DNA from 2 places in the Actinoalloteichus sp. AHMU CJ021 genome. Region 1 is predicted to be linked to the other one. Evidence: predicted binding sites of a transcription regulator. Region 1 holds the regulator's gene; the other holds the start of a gene.

What was found. Region 1 encodes LexA, which represses DNA repair genes until DNA is damaged. Its sites were predicted from a motif close to CGAACACGTGTTCG; they were not measured.
Region 2: the regulator LexA is predicted to act here: its motif matches at 2,365-2,378, upstream of ruvC (crossover junction endodeoxyribonuclease RuvC).

The regions. Positions count from the first base shown of each region.
Region 1 is NZ_CP025990.1:1,261,995-1,266,406, reverse strand. Features, by position in the region: gene C1701_RS05040 (hypothetical protein) at 1-1,039, shown strand, start outside; gene lexA (transcriptional repressor LexA) at 1,444-2,157, opposite strand; gene nrdR (transcriptional regulator NrdR) at 2,907-3,383, shown strand; gene C1701_RS05025 (vitamin B12-dependent ribonucleotide reductase) at 3,548-4,412, shown strand, end outside.
Region 2 is NZ_CP025990.1:947,435-951,846, forward strand. Features, by position in the region: gene ruvB (Holliday junction branch migration DNA helicase RuvB) at 1-991, opposite strand, end outside; gene ruvA (Holliday junction branch migration protein RuvA) at 1,122-1,724, opposite strand; gene ruvC (crossover junction endodeoxyribonuclease RuvC) at 1,729-2,292, opposite strand; gene C1701_RS03585 (Fpg/Nei family DNA glycosylase) at 2,514-3,422, opposite strand; gene C1701_RS03590 (DUF4262 domain-containing protein) at 3,602-4,096, opposite strand; gene C1701_RS03595 (YebC/PmpR family DNA-binding transcriptional regulator) at 4,264-4,412, opposite strand, start outside.

The DNA of each region.
Region 1 (4,412 bases):
CGTGGCGCTCACCGTCCTCGGTTCGGTTCCGGCGGCGGCGGAGGTGCGACCGCCGGAGCCGGTGGAGTTGTGCAGGATGAGCGACCCCCGGCTGACGATGGTCTCCGGCATCGCCTCGGACGGCACGCACTGGTACGTGGTCAACGACCACGATCCGCAGGTCCAGGTGTTCGTCCTCAACCGGGACTGCTCGGTGGCGAGGGTGATCACCACCGGCATCGACCACTACGACGTCGGGGACGTCGCGGTCGCCCCGGACGGCACGATCTGGGTGGCCGAGACCGGCGACAACCGCCGGCGGCGGGAGCACGTCGCCTTCGTCCGCATCACCCCGGACGGGGTGGCGTCGCTGCACCGGATGACCTACCCGCGTGGTCCGCACGACGCCGAGGCACTGCTGCTGGACCGCGACGGCGTACCCCACATCGTGACGAAGGAGATCTTCGGAACCGCCTACGTGTACCGACCGGCGGAGCCGCTGCGCACCCCGGGGCCGGTGCCCCTGGAGGAGGTGGGCTCGGTGCGGTTCCGGAGCACCACCACGCCAGGGGGGCCGATCCCGGAGATGGTGGGGTCGGTGGCGGTCACGGGCGGCTCGGTCAGCGCGGACGGCACCGTGGTCGCGCTGCGCACCTACACCGAGGCCTACCTGTTCAGCGCCCCCGACGGCGACGTGGTGGAGGCCCTGGCCGGAGAACCGGTCAACATCCCGATCCCGGACGAGCCGCAGGGGGAGGCCGTCGCCCTCGAGCCGGATGGCACCTTGCTCTCGACCTCGGAGGGTGAGAACCAGCCGATCCGGGCCTACCCGGGCGCCGTCGAGCTGCTCGCCGAGGCGGAACGTTCCCGGGGGTCCACGGCGAGCGGCGAGGTCCCGTCCGAGGAGGAGGACCGCGGCGAAGCCGGGCGGGACCACGGGGAGGACGCCGCCCTCAGTGCTGACGACGAGGGGATGCCGGGTTGGCAGGCCCTGGGGATCGCCGGCCTGCTCGCGGCGCTCCTGACCTGGGTCGTGAGCCGTTCGCGGCGGGCCACCTAGACCCCGGGGCGGCCGGGCGGGAGGCCGAGGGGCGCTGGAGCGGGACGGACAGGGCGCCCCAGCCGACCCGTCCGTTCCCAGTGCCGCGCGTCCGGGGGTCTCACCTCCTGCGGGATGCCCACACCCTGGCCGGGGAGTGGTGACCCGGCCGCGGCGCCGTCGCCATGCCGAACTCCGGCCGAGGGCGGACGAGGGCCGTGGGGACCGGCGCGGGTGGGTGGTCCGCACTCCCGGCGCAGCCGGCGCCAGCTCCCGCCACTGCCGCTCCTCGCTCGGCAACGTGGTGGCGGGCCCCCGCGCGGCGGTCCCAGCTCCGCGACCGGGGCGGGAGCCGAAGGGCACCCCCACGTCCTTCCGAGGCGACGTGCGGCCCCGCCTCCCTCCCCAGCGCGGCGGCGGGGTGGTCAGAGCCGGCGGAGGACCGCCACCACCTTGCCGAGGATGGTCGCGTCATCGCCGAGGATCGGTTCGAAGGCGGGGTTGTGCGGCATCAACCAGACGTGGTCCTCGCGCCGGCGGAAGGTCTTGACCGTCGCCTCGCCCTCCAGCATCGCGGCGACGACGTCGCCGTTCTCGGCGTCGGGCTGCTGCCGGACCACCACCCAGTCGCCGTCGGTGATCGCCGCCTCCACCATCGAGTCACCCGTGACTCGGAGCAGGAACAGGGAACCCTCACCGACGATCTCCCTGGGGAGGGGGAAGACGTCCTCCACCGCCTCCTCCGCGAGAACGGGACCTCCCGCCGCGATGCGGCCCAGCAGGGGTACGTAGGCGGGCGCCGAGGTAGTGGGCTCCTCCGTGGCTGGCACGACCACGTCGACCGGGAGCACGCCGACCGCGCGCGGCCGGTTGGGATCCCGGCGCAGGTACCCCTTCCGCTCCAGTGTGCGCAGCTGGTGCGCCACCGAGGAGGTGGAGGTCAGACCGACCGCCTCTCCGATCTCCCGGATGCTGGGTGGGTAGCCGTGCTCGTCCAACCACTGCCTGATGACGTCGAGCACCCGTTGTTGGCGGCTGGTCAGCGCGCCGTTCGGAGGGGACGCGGCGCCCGTCGAGGGCACCTCGGACACGGCCGCCGCGCGGTCGGGGCCCAGATCCGGCTCGGTCCTGCGTGCCATCTCCTGTCCTCCTGGGCTGTCGCCCTCGTCGCACCGACGTCGTGACGACGTTCGGCTCCGGTCACCGTCGTGATTCCCGCGCAACCAGATGATCCGTGATCATCGTGCCGTCCACGCGTGGATCACCCGGGACTGCCGCGGAGGGAGTGGCGGTATCGACATCGCGCCGACCGTCGTCCGCCCCACTCCGCCGGGACTGTCGAGATGTCCACGGTAACGCGAACATACGTGAAGATCAAACACCTGTTCGAATGGGCGAGTCCCCCCGTCGCCCCGGTTCCCCGAGTGCCGGAAAGGACGAAGGAAATCGAACGTCTGTTCGGTTCGGATCGCGTCGCAATTCCTTGTTCGACGTCCACCGCACGCATCGTCCGCCCATTCCGATCGCCCCGTGGGCGGCTGCGCTCGGCGCGCGCTCGGGCCGGGTGTCGGGTGGGGTGCCCGCTCGGGGTGGGGGTGGTTCGGGCGGGGGCGGGTGGCACGTCACCTGGGGTGCGCGCGCCGTGACGGAGCGGCGTACGGCCAGGTCGGGCCCACCCGTCAGGGCGAAGTCGGGGTTCACCCGTGTCGTTGCTTGCACCCGCTTCGGCCGCGTGTCTAGGTTTGGACCCCAACATCTAGTGTCGGAGTGCCGGGAACGCTCTACAGATTGGGGTTCGGGTGAGCTTGGTGAACGATGCCCGAGTATCCTGGTCACCGGGCGCGGCGATGCCGGTCCCACCAGTGCGTACCGAGTTAAGGGGTGGATCGTGCGGTGTCCGTTCTGTCGACACTCTGACTCCCGCGTCGTCGACTCGCGGGAGGTCGACGAGGGACAGGCCATCCGGCGTCGGAGGTCGTGCACGGGCTGTGGTCGCCGGTTCACCACGGTTGAGGAAGCAGTGCTCGCCGTCGTGAAACGCTCCGGAGTGACGGAGCCGTTCAGCCGGAACAAGGTCGTCCGAGGCGTCCAGCGCGCCTGCCAGGGACGGCCGGTGGACGAGGACGCGCTGCAACAGCTCGCGCACCGCGTCGAGGAGGTCGTCCGGTCCACGGGCTCCGCCGAGATCGCCAGCCACGAGGTCGGTCTGGCCATCCTGGGACCACTCCGGGACCTCGACGAGGTCGCGTACCTGCGCTTCGCCAGCGTCTACCGGGCGTTCTCCTCCGTGGAGGACTTCGAAAAGGAAATCGCCGAGTTGCGGACCGTCCAGGCGGACGGGGAGGAGCCAGCCGAGGCCCCCTGAGGGCGTCAGCGGATCCGACTTCGGGGCCACGACGGCCCACACCCACACCCGGCAACGTGACGGGGCTGACGGCTGCCCGGAGGGCAGCCCCACCGCGGGTTGACCACGACCGGAACCGCCCGAGTGGCGGACGAACCACACCAGCAGGACGAGGAGAGAGCGGCATGACTGAAACCGTCGGGAGCGCCACCGGACGAGCCAGGGGCAAGGCGAAGTCCACCACCGGCGGATCCCGGTCGGCGGGAGCGAAGCTCCGGGTGGGCCGAGTGCACACCACGGAGGGCGTCCACCCCTACGACGCCGTGAACTGGCAGCACCGCGACGTGGTCATGACCAACTGGCGGGACGGGTCGGTCAACTTCGAGCAGCGGGGCGTCGAGTTCCCCGACTTCTGGTCGGTCAACGCCGTGAACATCGTCACCAGCAAGTACTTCCGGGGAGCGGTCGGTTCGGAGCACCGGGAGAACAGCCTCCGCCAGCTCATCGACCGGGTCGTGGGCACCTACGTCGCGGCCGGGGTCGAGCACGGCTACTTCGAGACCGACGCCGACGCGGAGATCTTCGAGCACGAGCTCACCCACATGCTGCTCCACCAGGTGTTCAGCTTCAACTCCCCGGTGTGGTTCAACGTCGGCACCTCCTCCCCGCAGCAGGTCAGCGCGTGCTTCATCCTGGCGGTCGACGACACGATGGAGTCGATCCTGAACTGGTACCGCGAGGAGGGGCTGATCTTCAAGGGCGGCTCCGGCGCGGGGCTGAACCTGTCCCGCATCCGGTCCTCCAAGGAGTTGTTGTCCTCCGGCGGCACCGCCTCGGGCCCGGTCTCGTTCATGCGCGGCGCGGACGCCTCCGCCGGCACCATCAAGTCCGGCGGCGCGACCAGGCGCGCGGCGAAGATGGTCGTCCTCGACGTCGACCACCCCGACATCGAGGAGTTCGTCGAGACCAAGGCCCGGGAGGAGCAGAAGATCCGGGCGCTGCGCGACGCCGGTTTCGACATGGACCTGGGCGGCGACGACATCGTCAGCG
Region 2 (4,412 bases), 310 kb from region 1:
CCGCCGCGTCCTCCGGTGGGCGCAGACCCAGGTGTTCCCAGGCCGCGGCCGTGGCGACCCGCCCTCGGGGGGTCCTGGCGAGCATTCCCGCCCGCACCAGGTACGGCTCGCAGACCTCCTCGACCGTCCCCGGCTCCTCCCCGACGGCGACGGCGAGCGTCGAGACCCCGACCGGGCCTCCCCCGAAGGACCGCACCAGGGCGGTGAGCACGGCCCGGTCCAGCCGGTCCAGTCCCAGTTCGTCGACGTCGTACACCAGCAGGGCGGCCCGCGCGGTCTCCACGGTGACGGCGCCGTCCGAACGGACCTCCGCGTAGTCGCGGACCCGGCGGAGCAGCCGGTTGGCGATCCGGGGCGTGCCCCGCGAGCGCCCGGCGATCTCCCGGGCGCCGTCGGGTCGGAGGTCGACCCCGAGGATGCTGGCGGAACGGGTGATGATCCGCTCCAGCTCCGCCGGGGAGTAGAACTCCATGTGGGCGGTGAACCCGAAGCGGTCCCGCAGGGGACCGGTCAGCGCCCCCGACCTGGTGGTGGCGCCGACCAGGGTGAACGGCGCGATCTCCAGCGGGATGCTGGTGGCGCCCGGCCCCTTGCCGACGACCACGTCAACCCGGAAGTCCTCCATCGCCAGGTACAGCATCTCCTCCGCCGGCCGGGCCACCCGGTGGATCTCGTCGATGAAGAGCACGTCGCCCTCGGCCAGGTTGGAGAGCATGGCGGCGAGATCCCCGGCCCGCTCCAGGGCGGGCCCCGAGGTCATCCGCACCGAGGCGCCCAGCTCCGCCCCGATGATCATCGCCATGCTGGTCTTGCCGAGTCCGGGCGGCCCGGAGAGCAACACGTGGTCGGGAGGGGCACCCCGGTTCCTGGCCCCGGTCAGGACGAGTTCGAGCTGCTCGCGCACCCGGGGCTGCCCGACGAACTCCGGCAGCGACCGGGGCCGCAGTGTGGCCTCGACATCCCGGTCCCCGGGTTCCGCGCTGGTCGACAGCGCGTCCTCGCCGCCCCGCTGACCGGCCCCCGTTCCGCCGGAGCCGACGTCGAGGTCCGCCCAGTCATTCGCCCAGTCGTCCGTCACGTCACCGCCCCGTCGTCCTCACGTCGTCCCACCTGGCCACGCCTCACCGCTTGCGCCCCAGCAGCGCGAGGGACTTCCGCAGGATCCCGGAGGTGTCCCCGCCACCGTCGGTGGCCAGCACCTTCTCCACCGCCTGCTCCGCCTGCTTCGCCGTGAACCCGAGACCGACCAGGGCCTCGACCACGTGGGTGCGCCGCTGGCCGGCGTCCGGCGCCGCCGCCCCGTCCCCACCGCCGGCGGGAGCCACCGGGCCGAGCTTGTCCCGCAGCTCCACGACGAGGCGCTCCGCCCCCTTGCGGCCGATGCCGGGCACCTGGGTGAGGGTGGTCAGGTTGCCCTCGGACACCGCCGTGCGCAGCTGGTCCGGTTCCAGCACCGCCAGCATGGCCAGCGCGAGCCGGGGACCGACGCCGGAGACGGTCTGGAGCAGTTCGAAGAGCTCCTTGACCTCGTCGGTGGGGAACCCGTACAGCGTCCAGGAGTCCTCCCGGATGACGAGGCTGGTCACGAGCTCGACCTGTTCGCCACGTCGCAGCCCGGCCAGCGTGGTCGGGGTGGTGCGCACGGCGAGCCCGATCCCGGAGACCTCGACGACGGCGTGGTCGAGACCGACGGAGCGCACCGTTCCGCGTACCGAGGAGATCACCGGCTCATTCCTTCCTCCTGGCCGCCGCCAGCCTGGCCCGGTGGGCCTTGGCGAGCTGGGCCGCCTGGGCCTGGGCCTGGGCCAGCCGCGCGGACACCGGGCCCCGCCACAGGTGGCAGATCGCCAGTGCCAGGGCGTCGGCGGCGTCGGCCGGCCTGGGCACCTCGGTGAGCCGCAGGATGCGGGTGACCATGGCCCCGACCTGCTTCTTGTCCGCCCGACCGGAGCCGGTCACGGCGGCCTTGACCTCGCTGGGGGTGTGGAACACGACCGGGAGGGAACGGCGGGCCGCCGCGAGGGCGACGACGCCGCTGGCCTGCGCGGTGCCCATCACCGTGCGCACGTTGTGCTGGCTGAACACCCGCTCGACGGCGACGGTGTCGGGTCGGTGCGCGTCCAGCCACCGTTCGACGGCGTCGGACACGGCCAGCAGCCGCTCCGGGAGTTCCGCGTCGGCGGGCGTGCGCACCACGTCGACGGCCACGAAGCGCACGGCCCGGCCGTGGCCACCGTCGACGACACCGATCCCGCACCGGGTCAGGCCGGGATCGACGCCGAGCACCCGCACGCCTCGCCTCCCGCCGGTCGGCCCGCCCTCCGGTGCCGGTGGCCACCCGGCCACCGCCCGGCCTGGGGCGGACGAACATCAGTTCGAGCGATCAGGCTACCGGTTCGAGTGGATCACGCCGCGAGCGGCGCGCCCGCCCGCCTCCCACCGGCGGTCCGATCCGCCGCCGCCGTGCGAGGGGCTCGGAGGCCCGGTTCCCCGGCGCCCGGAGCGGGCGCGGCTCACCCCGGTGGTTGGCAGCGGGGGCACCACAGGCTGGATCGTCCGGCGGTGCGGCTGTGCTCGAGGGTGGTGCCGCAGACCGGGCAGCTGGCGTCCGGTTGGTCCCGCAGCCCGGTCAACCAGCCCTTCTTGTCGGGAACCCGGCCGGCCTTGACCGCCTGCGGGAGCAGCCGCCGCAGCTGGCGGTGCAGCGTCCGCCGCTGGGAGGGGGTCAGGCGGGCCAGGCTGCGGTCCGGGTGGATGCCCGCGCGCCACAACATCTCGTCGGCGAGCAGGTTGCCGATACCGGCCAGGACGCCCTGGTCGATCAGGGCGGCCTTGACGGCACGTCGGGACGGGGGCAGGCGGGCGTCGAAGTCGCGGAAGTCGAGGGTGGCGGCGTCCGGCCCCTGGCCGGCGAGCAGCTCGTCGACCCCGCGCTCGTCCTCGGCCAGCCAGATGCCCTGGAGCTTGCGCTGGTCGCGGAAGCGCAGCTCACCCTCGTCGAGGACGATCCGCACCCGGTCGTGGCGGTGACCGCGCCGGCGGTCGGGAGGCGCCTGCCAGCGCAGCGACCCCGTCATCCCGAAGTGCAGCGCGAGGACGGGGCCCCCAGGCACCCGTCCGGCCCCTGCCACGCCGTCCCCGTCGGCGGGGGCGGGGGCGGGAACGGCCGGGTTCCCGTCGGCGGGCGCGGCGGGCCGGTCCTCGCCGGTCGGCGCGGCGTGGTCCTCGAAGCGCAGCAGCAGCCACTTGCCGTGCCGATCCGCCCGGGCGAACCGACGCCCGCGCAGGGCGGCGGCGAGCTCCTGGGGAGAGGCGCCGTGCAGGATCGCGGCGTCGAACACGACGACATCCCGGACGGGCCGGCCCAGGGCGTGTTCCACGACGACGCGACGGAATCCCTCGACATCGGGCAGCTCAGGCATCGCAAGAAGGCTGCCACGTGCCGTGCCGGGTGTCGACACCGGCCGACCGGCACCGCCGGTGGCCGCCCGGGCAGGTGGCGCGCGTGCGCGGAGGTGAGGGGGCGGCGTTCCCGCGGGCGCACCCGGAGGGCACGGCCGGCCCGGGGTGCCCGGAGCCGTCCGGGGTGCGGCGGGGCCCGTCAGGGACCGGTCTCCCCCGGCACCCAGCTCTCGGGGCGGCCGCTGTCGGTGAGCACCGGCTGGTACTGGGCGAACCCACCCGGCGCGTCCGGTTGCCACGGCCAGGACCCGTCCGGCGCGGCGACGATCATCTGGAGGGCGGGGAAGGTGCCCTTGCGGTTGAGCAGGAAGGCGTGCCCGAAGTACTCGGCGTAGAAGCCCCGGTGCACCCGTTCGAAGGTGACGGGCAGGTCCTTGAGGAACCGTTCGTAGCACCGGCCCGGGACGAAGTCCTCCCCCGCGCGGGCCCGCTCCGAGTATGTGCTGAGCACCGCGTGGGCGACCTTGGGCGGCAGGCCGATCACCACGACCTCCGGCATGCCGCAACTGCGGTAGACGCCGACGGTCTGGGCGAAGGGCGGCGCGTTCCGCTCCTCGGCGACGTGCACGATCGCGACGCCGTCCTCCTCGGCGGCGGTCCGCAGCCTCCGTCGGAGCTCCTGGTCATCGGCCACGAAACGCACCTCCGGGCGGGACGTCGCGCTACTTCTCCCGTCAGCGCGACCCTACGGGACGCCCCACCGGGGCTGGGAGGAAGCCCTCCGCGTCGCGGGGAGCCGTCACGACCTCCGGAGCGGGCCCGGGCCCGGACACCCGGGACCGGGCCGCCCTGGCCCGGTCGTCAGCCGACCTCGGCCATCACCTCGTCGGAGACGTCGAAGTTCGCGAAGACGTTCTGCACGTCGTCGCAGTCCTCCAGCGCGTCGATGAGGCGGAACACCTTGCGGGCGCCCTCGGCGTCCAGGGGCACCGTGGTGGAGGGCAGGAAGC